Linked DNA regions of Variovorax sp. PBL-E5. The main gene of each other region encodes a partner of the protein of the gene in region 2 in a complex. Links are inferred from orthologs where the notes say so. Each region holds a gene or a part of one and is shown on either strand. Other genes may lie near its edges.

Region 1 (7,333 bases), 830 kb from region 2 along the record:
CGGCGGCTTCCTGGTCACCCGGCGCATGCTGGAGATGTTCAAGAAGAAGGAACGCAAGGCGCCGGCCGCGGGCAAGGAGTCCGCGCCATGAGCATGAACGTCGTCACGCTGCTGTACCTCATTGCGAGCGTCTGCTTCATCCAGGCTCTGAAGGGGCTGAGCCATCCCACGACATCGATCCGCGGCAACCTCTTCGGCATGGTCGGCATGACCATCGCCATCCTGACCACGGCCGCCCTGATCGTGCAGCTGGCCGGTGGCCGGCTCGCCGGCATGGCCTGGGTGCTCTTGGGCCTGGTGGTGGGCGGCGGCTACGGCGCCTGGCGCGCCAAGACCGTCGAGATGACCCAGATGCCCGAGCTGGTGGCCTTCTTCCACAGCATGATCGGCCTCGCAGCCGTCTTCATCGCCGTGGCCGCCGTCGCCGAGCCCTGGGCCTTCGCCATCACCCCGCTGCCCGTGGCCGCCAGCGTCGGCGTGCCCACGCCCGACGGCGCCGTGGTCATCGACGGCTTCCTGCGCTATGCGATCCCCGGCGGCAACCGGCTGGAGCTGTTCCTGGGGGCGGCCATCGGCGCCATCACCTTCAGCGGCTCCGTCATCGCCTTCGGCAAGCTCTCGGGCAAGTACAAGTTCCGCCTGTTCCAGGGTGCGCCGGTCCAGTTCAAGGGGCAGCATCTGCTCAACCTCGTGCTGGGCCTGCTGACCATCGCGCTCGGCCTGGTCTTCGTCGCCACCGAGAGCTGGGGCGCCTTCTTCGCCATGCTGATCCTGGCCTTCGTGATGGGCGTGCTGATCATCATCCCGATCGGCGGCGCCGACATGCCGGTGGTCGTCTCGATGCTCAACAGCTACTCGGGCTGGGCGGCCGCGGGCATCGGCTTCAGCCTGAACAACGCGATGCTGATCGTGGCGGGCAGTCTGGTGGGCAGCTCGGGTGCGATCCTGAGCTACATCATGTGCAAGGCCATGAACCGGTCTTTCTTCAACGTGATCCTGGGCGGCTTCGGCGGCGAAGCGGCCACGGCCTCGACCGGCGCCAAGGAGCAGCGTCCCGTCAAGAGCGGCAGCGCCGACGATGCGGCCTTCGTTCTCGGCAATGCGGAGACGGTGGTGATCGTGCCGGGCTATGGGCTCGCGGTCGCGAGAGCGCAGCATGCGGTGAAGGAACTGGCCCAGAAGCTCACCGACAAGGGCATCACGGTCAAGTACGCGATCCATCCGGTGGCCGGTCGCATGCCGGGGCACATGAACGTGCTGCTGGCCGAGGCCGAGGTCCCTTACGACCAGGTCTTCGAGATGGAAGACATCAACGGCGAGTTCGGCCAGGTGGACGTGGCGATCATCCTGGGGGCCAACGACGTGGTGAACCCGGCCGCGCACGTGAAGGGCAGCCCGATCTACGGCATGCCGATCCTGGAGGCGTACAAGGCCAAGACGGTGATCGTGAACAAGCGCTCCATGGCCGCGGGCTATGCGGGGCTGGACAACGAACTCTTCTACATGGACAAGACCATGATGGTGTTCGGCGATGCCAAGAAGGTGGTCGAGGACATGGGCAAGGCGATCGAGTGATGCAGGCGCGCCCCTGGCTCGGCAGCTATCCGCCCGGCGTGCCGGCGGACATCGATGCGTCGCGCTATGCGTCGCTGGTCGCGCTCATGGAGGAGAGCTTCTCCAAGTACGCCGACCGCGTCGCCTACAGCTTCATGGGCCGTGACCTGCGCTACGGCGAAATCGACAAGCTGAGCCGGGCCTTCGGCGCCTGCCTGCAGGGCCTCGGCCTCGCCAAGGGCGACCGGGTCGCGGTGATGATGCCCAACTGCCCGCAGTACCCGATCGCGGTGGCCGGCATCCTGCGCGCCGGGCTGATCCTGGTCAACGTCAACCCGCTCTACACGCCGCGCGAGCTGGAGCATCAGCTCAAGGACTCGGGCGCCAAGGCGATCGTGATCATGGAGAACTTCGGCGTCACGCTGCAGCAGTGCATCGAGGCGACGCCGGTCAAGCACGTGGTGCTGGCCTCGATGGGCGACCGCCTCGGCCTCCTGAAGGGCACGCTGGTCAACTACGTGGTGCGCCACGTCAAGAAGCTGGTGCCGGCCTTCAGCCTGCCGGGCGCGCTGCGCTTCAACCACGCGCTCGAAAAGGGCGCGGCCCGCACGCTGCAGCCGCCCGCGGTCGGGCCCGACGATGTCGCGGTGCTGCAGTACACCGGCGGCACGACCGGCGTCTCGAAGGGCGCGGTGCTGCTGCACCGCAACGTGATCGCCAACGTGCTGCAGTCCGAGGCCTGGAACGAGCCGGTCATGCAGAAGGTGCCGGCCGGCGAGCAGCCGACCAGCGTCTGTGCGCTGCCGCTCTATCACATCTTCGCATTCACCGTGGGCATGATGCTCACCATGCGCACCGGCGGCAAGCTGATCCTGATCCCCAATCCGCGCGACCTCGCGGCCGTGCTGAAGGAACTCTCGCAGCACACCTTCCACAGCTTCCCGGCGGTCAACACGCTGTTCAACGGCCTCGCGAACCATCCCGATTTCGGCACCGTCAACTGGAAGAACCTCAAGGTCTCGGTCGGCGGCGGCATGGCGGTGCAGGGCGCGGTGGCCAAGCTCTGGCTCGAGAAGACGGGCTGCCCGATCTGCGAGGGCTACGGCCTGTCCGAGACCTCGCCTTCGGCCACCTGCAACCCGACCACCAGCACCGCCTACACCGGCACCATCGGCGTGCCGCTGCCCAGCACCTGGATCACGCTGCTCGACGACGACGGCCATGAGGTGCCGACCGGCCAGCCCGGCGAGATCGCCATCAAGGGCCCGCAGGTGATGGCCGGCTACTGGCAGCGCCCCGACGAGACCGCCAAGGTCATGACGGCCGACGGCTACTTCAAGTCCGGCGACATCGGCGTGGTCGATGAGCGCGGCTACTTCAAGATCGTCGACCGCAAGAAGGACATGATCCTGGTCTCGGGCTTCAACGTCTACCCGAACGAGATCGAGGATGTGGTGGCCCAGATCCCCGGCGTGCTCGAATGCGCCGCCGTCGGCATCCCCGACGAGAAGACCGGCGAGGCGGTGAAGCTGGTGATCGTCAAGAAGGACCCCGCGCTCACCGAAGCCCAGGTGCGCGAGTTCTGCCGCGCGAACCTCACCGGCTACAAGCAGCCGCGCGTGATCGAGTTCCGCACCGACCTGCCGAAGACGCCGGTCGGCAAGATCCTGCGCCGCGAACTGCGCGACAACAACAGGAAGTAGTAAGGGTTCGGCCGGGGACCGGCCTCGGCATCGGTCTTGCATATTGAGGCCCGATGCTCCGCTTCATCCTGACCCGCGCCAGCCTGCTCGTGCCGACCTTCATCGGCATGACGCTGCTCGCGTTCTTCCTGATCCGGCTGGTGCCCGGCGATCCGATCGAAACGCTGGCCGGCGAGCGCGGCATCGACCCGGTGCGCCATGCGCAGCTGCTCAAGGACTACGGCCTGGACAAGCCGGTGCTCACGCAGTACGGCATCTACATCGGCCGCGTGCTGCACGGCGACCTCGGCAAGTCGGTCATCACGCAGGAGCCGGTGATGAACGAGTTCAAGGCGCTGTTCCCGGCCACGGTCGAGCTGGCGCTGTGCGCGATCGGGTTCGCGCTGCTGGTCGGCATCCCGGCCGGCATCCTCGCGGCGGTCAAGCGCAACTCGGTGTTCGACCACGGCGTGATGGCGGTCTCGCTCACCGGCTACTCGATGCCGATCTTCTGGTGGGGGCTGCTGCTGATCCTGCTGTTCTCGGTGCAGCTGGGGTGGACGCCGGTCTCGGGCCGCATCGCGGTCGAGTACTACATCGAGCCGGTGACCGGCTTCCTGCTGATCGACTCGCTGCTCTCGGGCGACAAGGGCGCCTTCCTGTCGGCGGCTTCGCACATCGTGCTGCCGGCCATCGTGCTCGGCACCAACACGCTGGCAGTGATCGCGCGCATGACGCGCTCGGCCATGCTCGAGGTGCTGGGCGAGGACTACATCCGCACCGCGCGCGCCAAGGGCCTCGCGCCGCTGCGCGTGGTCGCGGTGCACGCGCTGCGCAACGCGATGATCCCGGTGATCACCGTGATCGGGCTGCAGGTCGGCGTGCTCTTCACCGGCGCGATCCTGACCGAGACCATCTTCTCGTGGCCCGGTGTCGGCAAGTGGCTGATCGAGGCCATCGGCCGGCGCGACTACCCGGTGCTGCAGGGCGGCATGCTGCTGCTCGGCGGCATCGTGATGCTGGTCAACGTCGGTGTCGATCTCGCTTACGGCTTCATCAACCCGCGCATCCGGCAGGCCCGATGAACAGCATCGCCACCCCTTCGAAGATCGTCGAGGCCAGCAGCGCGCCGCCCGGGCCGTGGCGCGAGTTCTGGACCTCGTTCTCGGCCAATCGCGGTGCGGTGATCGGGCTCGGCGTGATCGTGGCGCTGTTCCTCATTGCGCTGCTGGCGCCGTGGATCGCGCCGCATACGCCCAACACCACCGACAGCACGGCCTTCCTGCTGCCGCCGGCCTGGCAGAAGGGCGGCTCGGTCGCGCACCTGCTGGGCACCGACGCGATCGGCCGCGACATCGCCTCGCGCCTGATGTACGGCGCGCGGCTGTCGCTGTCGATCGGCGTCGCGGTGGTGGCGATCTCGGTGGTGGTCGGCATCGCGCTGGGCCTGATCGCCGGCTTCGCGCGCGGTGTGCTCGAGATCGCGATCATGCGGCTGATGGACGTCGTCCTCACGCTGCCGAGCCTGCTGCTGGCGATCGTGATCGTCGCCATCCTCGGGCCGGGCCTGATCAACGCGATGCTCGCGGTCGCGATCGTGGTGCTGCCGCATTACGTGCGCATCACGCGCGCGGCGGTCATCGGCGAGATCGCGCGCGACTACGTCACCGCCGCGCGCGTCAGCGGCGCCGGCACCTTGCGCCTGATGTTCAGCGAGGTGCTGCCCAACTGCGCCGCACCGCTGATCGTCCAGGCCTCGCTGGGCGTCTCGACCGCCATCCTCGATGCCGCGGCGCTCGGCTTTCTCGGCCTTGGCGCGCAGCCGCCGTCGCCCGAATGGGGCACCATGCTGGCCGACGCGCGCGAGTTCGTGCTGCGCGCCTGGTGGGTCGTGACCTTTCCGGGGCTGGCGATCCTGGCCGCGGTGCTCGCGTTCAACCTGCTGGGCGACGGCTTGCGCGATGCCCTCGATCCGAAGCTCAAGCGATGAGCCTTCTCGACATCCGCGATCTCCACGTGGAGTTCCCCACGCAAGGCGGCACGCTGCACGCCGTCGACGGCGTGAGCCTGCGCCTGGAGCAGGGCGAGGTACTCGGCATCGTCGGCGAATCGGGCTCGGGCAAGAGCGTCACGATGATGGCGCTGATGGGCCTGATCGGCTGGCCCGGCCGCGTGCGCGCGGCGCACCTGCGCTTCGGCGGCCACGACCTGCTCGGCATTTCCGACACGGCGCGGCGCGGGCTGATCGGCAAGGACGTGGCGATGATCTTCCAGGAGCCGACCACCAGCCTCAACCCCTGCTTCACCATCGGCTGGCAGCTGATGGAAACGCTGCGCCTGCATCTGCATCTCGGCAAGCGCGAGGCGAGGATGCGTGCCACCGAGCTGCTCGAACAGGTCGGCATCCCGGCCGCGTCCTCGCGCCTGGGCAGCTATCCGCACCAGCTGTCCGGCGGCATGAACCAGCGCGTGATGATCGCGATGGCGATCGCCTGCAATCCGCGCCTCCTGATCGCCGACGAGCCGACCACCGCGCTCGACGTCACGATCCAGGCCCAGATCCTCGACCTGCTGCGCAGCCTGCAGAAGGAGCGCGACATGGGCCTGGTGCTGATCACGCACAACATGGGCGTGGTCAGCGAGATGGCGCAGCGCGTGGTCGTGATGTATGCGGGCCAGGTGGTGGAGCAGCAGCGCGTCGACCGCCTGTTCGCGGCGCCCCAGCATCCCTACACCGAGGCCTTGCTGGCCGCGCTGCCCGAGCGCGCGGCCGAAGGCCGGCTGGCCACCATCCCCGGCATGGTGCCGGGCGTGCACGACCGACCCGGCGGCTGCCTGTTCGCGCCGCGCTGCGCCTACGCCACCGCGCACTCGCGCGCCGTGCGGCCCGAGCTGCGCGAGTGGCAGGGCGGCGCGGTGCGTTGCCACTATCCGCTCGGCGATCCGCAGCGCGACGCGGCCATGGCGCTGGACAACGCGATGGAGCGCGACGCATGACGGACATCGCCGTCGTGGCCACCCCCGCCGCCGCCGAGCGCCCGCGCGCGGTCGTGGCCGAGGCGCACGAACTCCAGCGCGTCTACAGCATCCGCCGCGGCTTCCTGCGCGAGCCCGCACGGCTGCAGGCGGTGGGCGGCGTGTCCTTCGCGCTGGAAGCCGGCCGGACGCTGGCGGTGGTCGGCGAATCCGGCTGCGGCAAATCGACGCTGGCGCGCATGGTCGCGCTGATCGAGGCGCCCACGGCCGGCCGCTTCGCGCTCGACGGCATCGACGTCGCCACCATGAACACCGGCCAGCGCCAGCAGTTGCGCCGCACCGTGCAGCTGGTGTTCCAGAACCCGTACGGCTCGCTCAATCCGCGCAAGAAGGTCGGCGACATCCTGGCCGCGCCGCTGGCCATCCACATGCCCTTCGACAAGGCCGAGCGCACGCGCCGCGTGCGCGACATGCTGGCGCGCGTCGGCCTGCGGCCCGAGTACGCCAACCGCTATCCGCACATGTTCTCGGGCGGCCAGCGACAGCGCATCGCGATCGCGCGCGCGCTGATGCTCAGCCCCAAGCTGGTGGTGGCCGACGAGCCGGTGTCGGCGCTCGACGTGTCGATCCAGGCGCAGGTGCTGAACCTGCTGGCCGATCTGCAGGCCGAGCTCGGCCTGGCCTATCTCTTCATCTCGCACGACCTCGGCGTGGTGCGCCACATCGCGCACGAGGTGCTGGTGATGTACCTCGGCCATGCGGTCGAGCAGGGGCCCAAGGCGCAGATCTTCGCGCGGCCGCTGCATCCCTACACGCAGGCGCTGCTGGCCTCGACGCCGGGTCTGACGACCGGGCGCATCGTGCTGAAGGGCGAGCTGCCCTCGCCGCTGGCGCCGCCGCCCGGCTGCGTGTTCAACACGCGCTGCGCGCATGCCACCGAGCGCTGCCGCATCGAACGGCCGCTCGCGCGCCTGCTCGATGCGCGGCAGGTCGCCTGCCACCATGCCGAACAGTTTCTCGAAGCCCCGCCCGCGTCCGCGCGGCCACAACCCTGAAGGAGTCGACCGACATGCAACAAGCTTCCCTCTCCTCGCGCCCCGCGCGCCCGCGCGCCACGGCCC
Region 2 (7,537 bases):
CCACGCCGACCTCGATCATCACGTGGCTGGGCGGCGTGAAGCGGCAGATCTGCCAGCGGTCGACCGGCTGGTCGTCGGGCAGGTGGTTGCCGCGCAGCGCCATCTTCCAGAACGGCGGCGCCATGATGTTCTCCATGAAACGGCTGGTGATGACCTCGTCGCCCTCGGCCTTCGTGGCCGGTGGCGCCTCGTCGATTTCCTTCTGGCCGATGCTGCTCGCGTGCACGTAGGTCTCGTGCGTGAGGTCCATCAGGTTGTCGATCATCAGCCGGTAGTCGCAGGCGATGTGGAACATGCCGCCGCCGTGCGCCCACTCGGGATTCTCGGCCCATGCGAGGTGGTGGATCTTGTCGGCATCGGCTTGCGCCGCGTCGCCCGGCCAGACCCAGATGAAGCCATGGCGTTCGACCACCGGGTAGGTCCGGATCGCCGGGAAGCCGCGCACGCGCTGACCGGGCATCGCGACCGTCTTGCCGTCGCAGCCCATCTCCAGGCCGTGGTAGCCGCAGACCAGCTTGCCCTCGACCACCTGGCCGAGCGACAGCGGCGCGCCGCGGTGCGGGCAGAAATCCTCCAGCGCGGCGACCGCGCCGTCGGGGCCGCGGTAGAACACGATCTGCTCGTTGCAGATCTTGCGGCCGAGCGGCCGGTCGTCGATCTCGTTGGGCGTGCAGGCCACGTACCAGGCATTCTTGAGGAACATGTTTTCTCCGTCATCGCAATTACTGGATCCAATTATGAAGGAAAATAAGATTTCAACCGAAAAAATTCGACTGAATGGATCCCATATGAGTCAAAAACAGGATTCAAGCCCGCGCGCCGAAGACAGCGGCAGCGTGGTCGCGACGCTGCGCAAGCTGATCATCGAAGGGCATTACGCGGCCGGCTCGCGCGTGGCGGAAATCGCGGTCGCCGAGGCCTTGGGCGTCTCGCGCACGCCGGTGCGCATCGCCTTCCGCACGCTGGAGCAGGAAGGCCTGCTGCAGCCGGCGGGCAAGCGGGGCTTCGTCGTGCGCGAGTTCTCGGACCATGACGTGCAATGCGCGCTCGAAGTGCGTGGCGTGCTCGAAGGCCTGGCGGCACGGCGTCTTGCCGAGCGCGGCATGCCCGACGCGGTGCGCCAGACATTGCAGGGCTGTGTCGACGAGGGCGGCCGGCTGCTCGCCAAGGGCCATCTGACGCAGGAGGACGTGGGCGCCTGGAGCCGGCTCAACAACCGCTTCCACCGCGCGATCGTCGAATCGATCGAGAGCTCGGTCATCGCCGACGCGATCGCGCGCAACAACCATCTGCCTTTCGCGTCGGCCGATTCGATCATCATCGACCCGGCGTCACTGGACCGCGAGTACGAGAAGCTGCGCTTTGCCCAGCTGCAGCACCAGCTGGTCTTCGAGGCGCTGGAGCAGCGCGAGTCCGCGCGCGTCGAGATGCTGATGCGCGAGCATGCCTACATCGGGCTGCGCTACGGCAAGCTGTTCGGGCTGCAGGCCGGCAGCATTGGGAGTGCCTCGTCGCGCAGCACCCACCCCTCGGGCACCGCCTGAAGCAGCGGGCTCTCGAACACGCCCACCACGCGCGCGGCGCGTTCGGTGCCGAGCTTGTTGGCCCATTGCGTGCCCTGAAGCATCGCCACGCCACAGGCGACGACCTCGCCGCCCAGCGATTCGATCAGTTCCCACGCGGCCCGCAGCGTGGTGCCGGTGCTGACCGCATCGTCCACCAGCACGAGGCGCCGGCCCTCGATCAGCGGCCGCAGGTTCGGATCGAGGTAGATGCGCTTGCCCGGCACCGGCGAGGTGATCGAATGCACCGGCGCCGAGAGCGCATCGTCGTACCAGAACTTGCGCGAGTAGCCGAGCGGCAGATAGCGCGCGTGGCCCAGCGCGCGGGCGACCAGCGGCGCGAGCGCGAGGCCCAGGGTCGGCAGTCCGATCACCAGCTCGGGAGACAGCGGCGCGAGCCGGTGTGCCAGCAGCGTGCCCAGCGTGTCGACCACGTCGAGCGCCGCATGGTTGACCAGCAGCGAGGCCACCGCATGCCGGGGTTCGTTCGCCAGCTGCCGTATCGGCAGCATCAGCATGCGGCCATCGGGCAGGCGTGCCGGGTAGCCGAAGCGCCACGGCGGCCCCGGCTGTGCGAGCTCGTCGGCCTCGGCGATGCGCTGCCAGTAGCCGGTGGTCGCTTCGGTGAAATGGCGCGTCATCGTGCGACCTCAATCCTGCAGCTGGCGCGACGGATCGGGCACCGGCGTGGCCGCCAGCAGCCGGCGCGTGTAGTCGTGCTGCGGCGCATCGAGCACCGCGTCGGCATCGCCGCTCTCGACCACGCGGCCCTGGTGCATCACCATCACGCGGTCCGCCATCGCGCGCACCACGCCGAGGTCGTGCGTGATGAAGAGGTAGGCCAGGTTCTTCTGCCGCTGCAACTCGGCCATCAGCTTGAGGATCTGCGCGCGCACCGAAACATCGAGCGCGGACACCGGCTCGTCGGCAATGATCACGGCCGGGTTCGAGGCCATCGCACGCGCGATGCCGACGCGCTGCCGCTGGCCGCCCGACAGCTCGTGCGGCAGGCGATGGCGGAAATGCGCGGCGGGCAGGCCCACCTGTTCGAGCAGCGCATCGACTTCGATCGCGGCCGCACGCGCGTCGAGGCCACGGTGATGCACCAGCGGCAGCGCGACGCTCTGGCCGATGCTGCGACGCGGATTCAGCGAGCCGCCCGTGTCCTGGAACACCACCTGCACCGCGCGCCGGAAATCGCGTGCGGCCGCGCCCGAGCGCGCGGCGATGTCCTGTCCCTTGTAGAGGATCGCGCCTTCGCTCGGCGCCGTGAGGCCGAGCAGCATGCGCCCGAGCGTGGTCTTGCCGCTGCCGCTTTCGCCGACCAGCGCCAGCACCTCGCCGGGCCGAATCGACACCGACACGCGATCGACCGCGCGCTGCATCTGCCGCGCGCGGAACAGCCCGCCGCTCGCACGCACCGGGAACAGCCGGCTCACCTCGCGAGCTTCGAGCAAGGGCGCCTCGTTGCCTATGGTCATGGCGTGGCTCCCTCTCCCCTCTGGGGAGAGGGTTGGGGTGAGGGGCCTGCAGCCTCCCAAGTGCGCGCGGCCATCGCTTCGTCACTCAGATGACAACGATCCGCCCCGCCCCCGCGCGTCTTCAACCCAGGCTCCACGACATCGCACAGCCCCTCGCGCGCGATCGGGCAGCGCGGATGAAAGCGGCAGCCCGCAGGCCAGTGCCCCGCGATCGGCACGCCGCCCGGAATCGAGAACAGCGAATGCGCGCGCGAGGCCGGGTTGAGGATGCTGGCCAGCAGCCCCTGCGTGTACGGATGGCGCGGCGCGGCGAACAGCGGCCCGACCTCGCTGCTTTCGACGATCTGGCCCGCGTACATCACGTTGACGCGCTGGCAGGTCTCGGCCACCACCGCGAGATCGTGCGTGATCAGCAGGATGCCGAGATCGAGTTCGCGGCGCAGGCGCATCAGCAGCTTCAGGATGCCGGCCTGCACCGTGACGTCGAGCGCGGTCGTCGGCTCGTCGGCGATCAGCAGCGCGGGCCGCATGGCCAGCGCGGCCGCGATCAGGATGCGCTGGCGCATGCCGCCCGAGAGTTCGTGCGGGTACTTGCGCGCGATCTGTGCCGCATTCGGCAGCTCCATCAGGTCGATGAGTTCGAGCACGCGCGCATCGAGCCCGTCGGTGCGCCCGTGCGCGCGCAGCGCCTCGGCGATCTGCCGGCCCACCGGCATCAGCGGATCGAGGTAGCTCGTCGGATCCTGGAACACCATCCCCACGCGCGCGCCGCGCATCGTGCGCAGCGCGGCGCCGGGCAACTGCGCGAGATCCTTGCCTTCGAGCAGGACCTGCCCCGCCGCCACGCGCGCGAGCGGCGAGGGAAAGAGGTTCATGATCGCAAAGGCCGTCATCGACTTGCCCGAGCCCGATTCGCCGACCAGCCCCACGGCCTCGCCGCGGCGCACCGACAGCGAAACATCGTTCACCACCCGCAGCGGCGCCGATGCACCCTGGCGGATGTCGACCGAGAGGCCGCGCACGTCGAGCAGCAGATCGGCGCTCATCGCGAACTCGCGCGCGGGTTCAGCGCATCGTTGAGCGCATCGCCCAGCAGGTTGAAGCTGAGCACCGTCAGCGCGATCGCCAGGCCCGGAAAGGCCGACATCCACCAGGCGTCGCGCAGGTACTGCTGCGCGTCGTTGAGCATCGCACCCCAGGACACCTGGTTCGGATCGCCGAGGCCGAAGAAGCTCAGGCTGGCCTCGATCAGGATCGCCATCGCGATGTCCAGCGAGCCCAGCACGGTGATCGGCGCCGCCACGTTGGGCAGGATCTCGCGCACGATGATCGCGCCGTCGCCCATGCCGGCCACGCGCGCCGCATCGACGAACTGCGATTGCGCCAGCGTCGCGACCGAGGCCCGCACCACCCGCGCGAGCTGCGGCCACGAGAGCGCGGCGATCACCACGATCATCTTGAACACGCTGGTGCCGAACAGCGCGATGACGATCAGCGCCACCACGAAGCGCGGCAGCGTCTGGAAGAACTCGGCGATGCGCATCAAGAGCGTGTCCAGCCAGCCGCCGAAGTAGCCCGCCAGCGCGCCGACGATCACGCCGACAATGACCGCGAACAGCGCGCTCGCCACGCCGACCGTGAGCGAGATGCGCGTGCCGTAGACCACGCGCGCCCAGATGTCGCGGCCCAGGTCGTCGGTGCCCAGCCAGTGGCCGGGCGACAGCGGCGCGAGCAGCGAGCTGTCGCCGCCGCCCAGCGGGTCGTAGCCGCTGACCAGCGGCGCGAGCACCGCCAGCGCGAACAGCAGCGCGACGAAGGCCAGCGCGAGCACCGTCGTCGGGCGGCGCAGCAGCCGCTTCCGGAAGCCGGCCTTGCGCAACGGCGTGCCAGCGGCAGGCACTGCGATGGGCGTCAATGGAAGATCGCTCATGCGCGTTCGATCCGCGGATCGATCAGCCGATGAACGATGTCGGTGACGAGGTTGGCGAGCACCACCGTGACCGACACCATCAGCAGGATCGCGAGCATCACCGGGTAGTCGCGCTTGGAGATCGATTCATAGAGCAGCCGGCCGATGCCGGGCCAGGCGAACACGGCCTCGATCAGTGCCGAGCCCGCGAGCACGAAGCCGACGTTGTAGCCAATCACGGTGATCACCGGCGCCGCCGCATTGCGCAGCGCATGCACCACCACCACGGTCCACTCGGTCGCGCCGCGCGAGCGCGCAGCGAGGATGAAGTCGGCGTTCATCACCTCCAGCATCGCGGCGCGCGTGATGCGCGTGATCAGCGTCAGGTAGCGCAGCGACAGCGCGAAGGCCGGCAGCACGAGGTAGCTCAGATGCTGCACGAAGCCGGCGAAGCCCGGCGCGCTGCCGCGCACTGAGGCGTTGCCCTGCGAAGGCAGCCAGCCGAGCCAGATCGCGAACACCAGGATCAGCAGCTGGCCGAGCCAGAAATCCGGGATCGCATAGCCGGCCGACGAGGCGCCCTGGATCGCCGAATCGAGCACGCCGCGATGAGAGCGCGCGGCCGAGCGCGCCGCGACCACGCCGAACACGATGCCCATCACGCTGGCGAAGGCGAGCGCGGTCATCGTGAGTTCGAGCGTGGCGCCGAGGCGGTCGAGGATCAGCCCCGCCACCGGCTGCTGGTTGGCGAACGAGTAGCCGAAGTCGCCCTGCACCACCTTGCCGAGGTAGCGCAGCAGCTGGACCCAGATCGGCTGGTCGAGCCCGTACTCGTGGCGCATCTGCGCGAGGTATTCGGGCGGCGCCGGAAAGTCGCCGACCAGCAGCGTGACCGGGTCGCCGGGCGTGAAGGCGATCAGCAGGAAGTTGAGCACCACCACCGCCAGCAGCAGCGGGACCGCATGCAGCAGGCGGCGCAGGATGAAGGCGGGCATCAGCGGACCAGGCCGGCGCCGGGCCGCCCCAAGGCGGCCTGCGGTCCCCTCGGGGGGCAGCGACGACACGAAGTGCGGAGCGTGGAGGCCATCAGTCCGTGCGCCGCACGCCGGCCCACTGATCGCGCGCATCGAGCGCAGGGAACATGCCCGTGAGCTTCTTCGTCGCCGTGTCCACGGTCTCTTCGTCGTACAGGATCAACGAGGGAAGGTCTTCGTTGAGGATCACCTGCAGCTCCTTGTAGAGCTTCGCGCGTTCGGCGCGCTCGGTGGCCGTCGCGGCCTGGCCGAGCAGCGCATCGACCTTGGGATTCGAGTAGCCGCTCGCGTTGGTGTTGGGCGCAGTGCCGGTGTAGGTGGTGTACAGACGCGTGTAGCCGATGGCCGGATCGCCCGCCGAGAAATACGAGGCCAGCGTCAGCTCGAAATCGCGCTTGGCGAACACGCGGTCGTAGTACACCGAACGCTCGAGCGGTTCGAGCTTCACCTCGAGGCCGATCTGGCGCAGGTTGTCCTGGATGATCTGCGACAACGAACGCATCTGCGCGCGGCTGGCGTCGAAGGGCATGCGCACCGCGGCGCCGCCGGGCTTGAAGCCGGCCTTCTCGAGCAGCGCCTTGGCGCGCGCGGGATCGAGCGGGTATTTCTTCGCGTAGGCGACCTCGTCGTTGAAGAGCCACTTGAAGCCGTCGCCGAAGGCACCCGCGCCGGGCCGCGCGATGCCGTTCATCACTTGCTTGACCAGCCGCTGGCGGTCGATCGCGAAGGCCAGTGCGTGGCGCGCTTCCTTCTTCGCGAACAGCGGCAACTGCGTGTTGAACATCAGGAAGTAGAGCGCCGGGATGTTCACGCCGCGGCGCGGATTCAGGTTCTTGTCGGCCAGGATGCGCGGCACCTCGGGCTTGGGCGTGTAGAAGTCGAGCAGCTCGTCGACCTCGCCGGTCTGCAATGCGGGCACGCGGTTGGCGGCCTGCGGGATGATCTGGAAGATGATGGATTCGAGGTAGGGCTTGTCGCCGTCCCAGTACTGATCGTTGCGCACGAGCCGGATGCTGGCGCCGCGTTTCCATTCGGCGAACTTGAAGGGCCCGGTGCCCACCGGCTTCTGGTTCGCCGGATTGGTGCCGACGTTGCTGCCCTCGTAGACGTGGCGCGGCAGGATCGGCGCATCGAACACCGTCATCTGCGACAGGAAAGGCGCATAGGCCTTCTGCAGGCGGATCACCACGGTGCCCGGGTCGGGCGTGTCGACCTCGATGCCCAGGCTCTTGAACACCGGCGCCGCGCGCGGATGCAGCTTGCCCACGATCTCCAGCAGCGTGTACTTGACGTCGGCGCTCGTGAAGTCTCGGCCGTCGTGCCACTTGACGCCCTTGCGCAGCGTGAAGCGGTAGTTCTTGCCGTCGGGCGAGACGGTCCACTGGGTGGCGAGCGAAGGCCGGGGCTCGTACTGCGGGTCGAGCCAGACCAGGCCCTCGAGGATCTTGGCCGAGACGTCGCCGGCCGCGAAGTCGGTGGTGGTGCCGAGGTTGAGCGTCGGCGGATCGGCATCGATGGCCAGCACGGCCGTGCCCTTGCCGGTGGCGGCGC

Evidence for each region.
Region 1: the proteins of WDLP6_RS21720 (region 2) and WDLP6_RS25735 are in contact, whole or in part, in a cryo-EM structure (PDB 8Z1Y), measured with the Escherichia coli proteins. The link is inferred for Variovorax sp. PBL-E5 from one-to-one orthologs.

The regions. Positions count from the first base shown.
Region 1 is NZ_LR594671.1:5,282,881-5,290,213, reverse strand. Bases 2,520-5,315 are described here. They hold WDLP6_RS25735 (ABC transporter permease subunit), read left to right. Parts: upstream 2,520-3,310; coding sequence 3,311-4,321; downstream 4,322-5,315. Other genes in these bases: WDLP6_RS25725 (ABC transporter ATP-binding protein), read left to right, coding at 5,223-5,315; WDLP6_RS25730 (ABC transporter permease subunit), read left to right, coding at 4,318-5,226; WDLP6_RS25740 (long-chain-fatty-acid--CoA ligase), read left to right, coding at 2,520-3,257. In the rest of the region: WDLP6_RS25750 (NAD(P) transhydrogenase subunit alpha), read left to right, coding at 1-91; WDLP6_RS25745 (NAD(P)(+) transhydrogenase (Re/Si-specific) subunit beta), read left to right, coding at 88-1,575; more of WDLP6_RS25740, read left to right, coding at 1,575-2,519; more of WDLP6_RS25725, read left to right, coding at 5,316-6,233; WDLP6_RS25720 (dipeptide ABC transporter ATP-binding protein), read left to right, coding at 6,230-7,267; WDLP6_RS25715 (ABC transporter substrate-binding protein), read left to right, coding at 7,282-7,333. UniProt on the Escherichia coli protein: Part of the ABC transporter DppABCDF involved in dipeptide transport. Responsible for the translocation of the substrate across the membrane.
Region 2 is NZ_LR594671.1:4,452,617-4,460,153, reverse strand. The notes cover bases 2,065-5,064. They hold WDLP6_RS21720 (ABC transporter ATP-binding protein), read right to left. Parts: upstream 4,090-5,064; coding sequence 3,040-4,089; downstream 2,065-3,039. Other genes in these bases: WDLP6_RS21710 (ABC transporter permease), read right to left, coding at 4,970-5,064; WDLP6_RS21715 (ABC transporter permease), read right to left, coding at 4,086-4,973; WDLP6_RS21725 (ATP-binding cassette domain-containing protein), read right to left, coding at 2,213-3,043; WDLP6_RS21730 (phosphoribosyltransferase), read right to left, coding at 2,065-2,203. Outside these bases: WDLP6_RS21740 (aromatic ring-hydroxylating dioxygenase subunit alpha), read right to left, coding at 1-703; WDLP6_RS21735 (GntR family transcriptional regulator), read left to right, coding at 789-1,544; more of WDLP6_RS21730, read right to left, coding at 1,463-2,064; more of WDLP6_RS21710, read right to left, coding at 5,065-5,947; WDLP6_RS21705 (ABC transporter substrate-binding protein), read right to left, coding at 6,039-7,537. UniProt on the Escherichia coli protein: Part of the ABC transporter DppABCDF involved in dipeptide transport. Responsible for energy coupling to the transport system.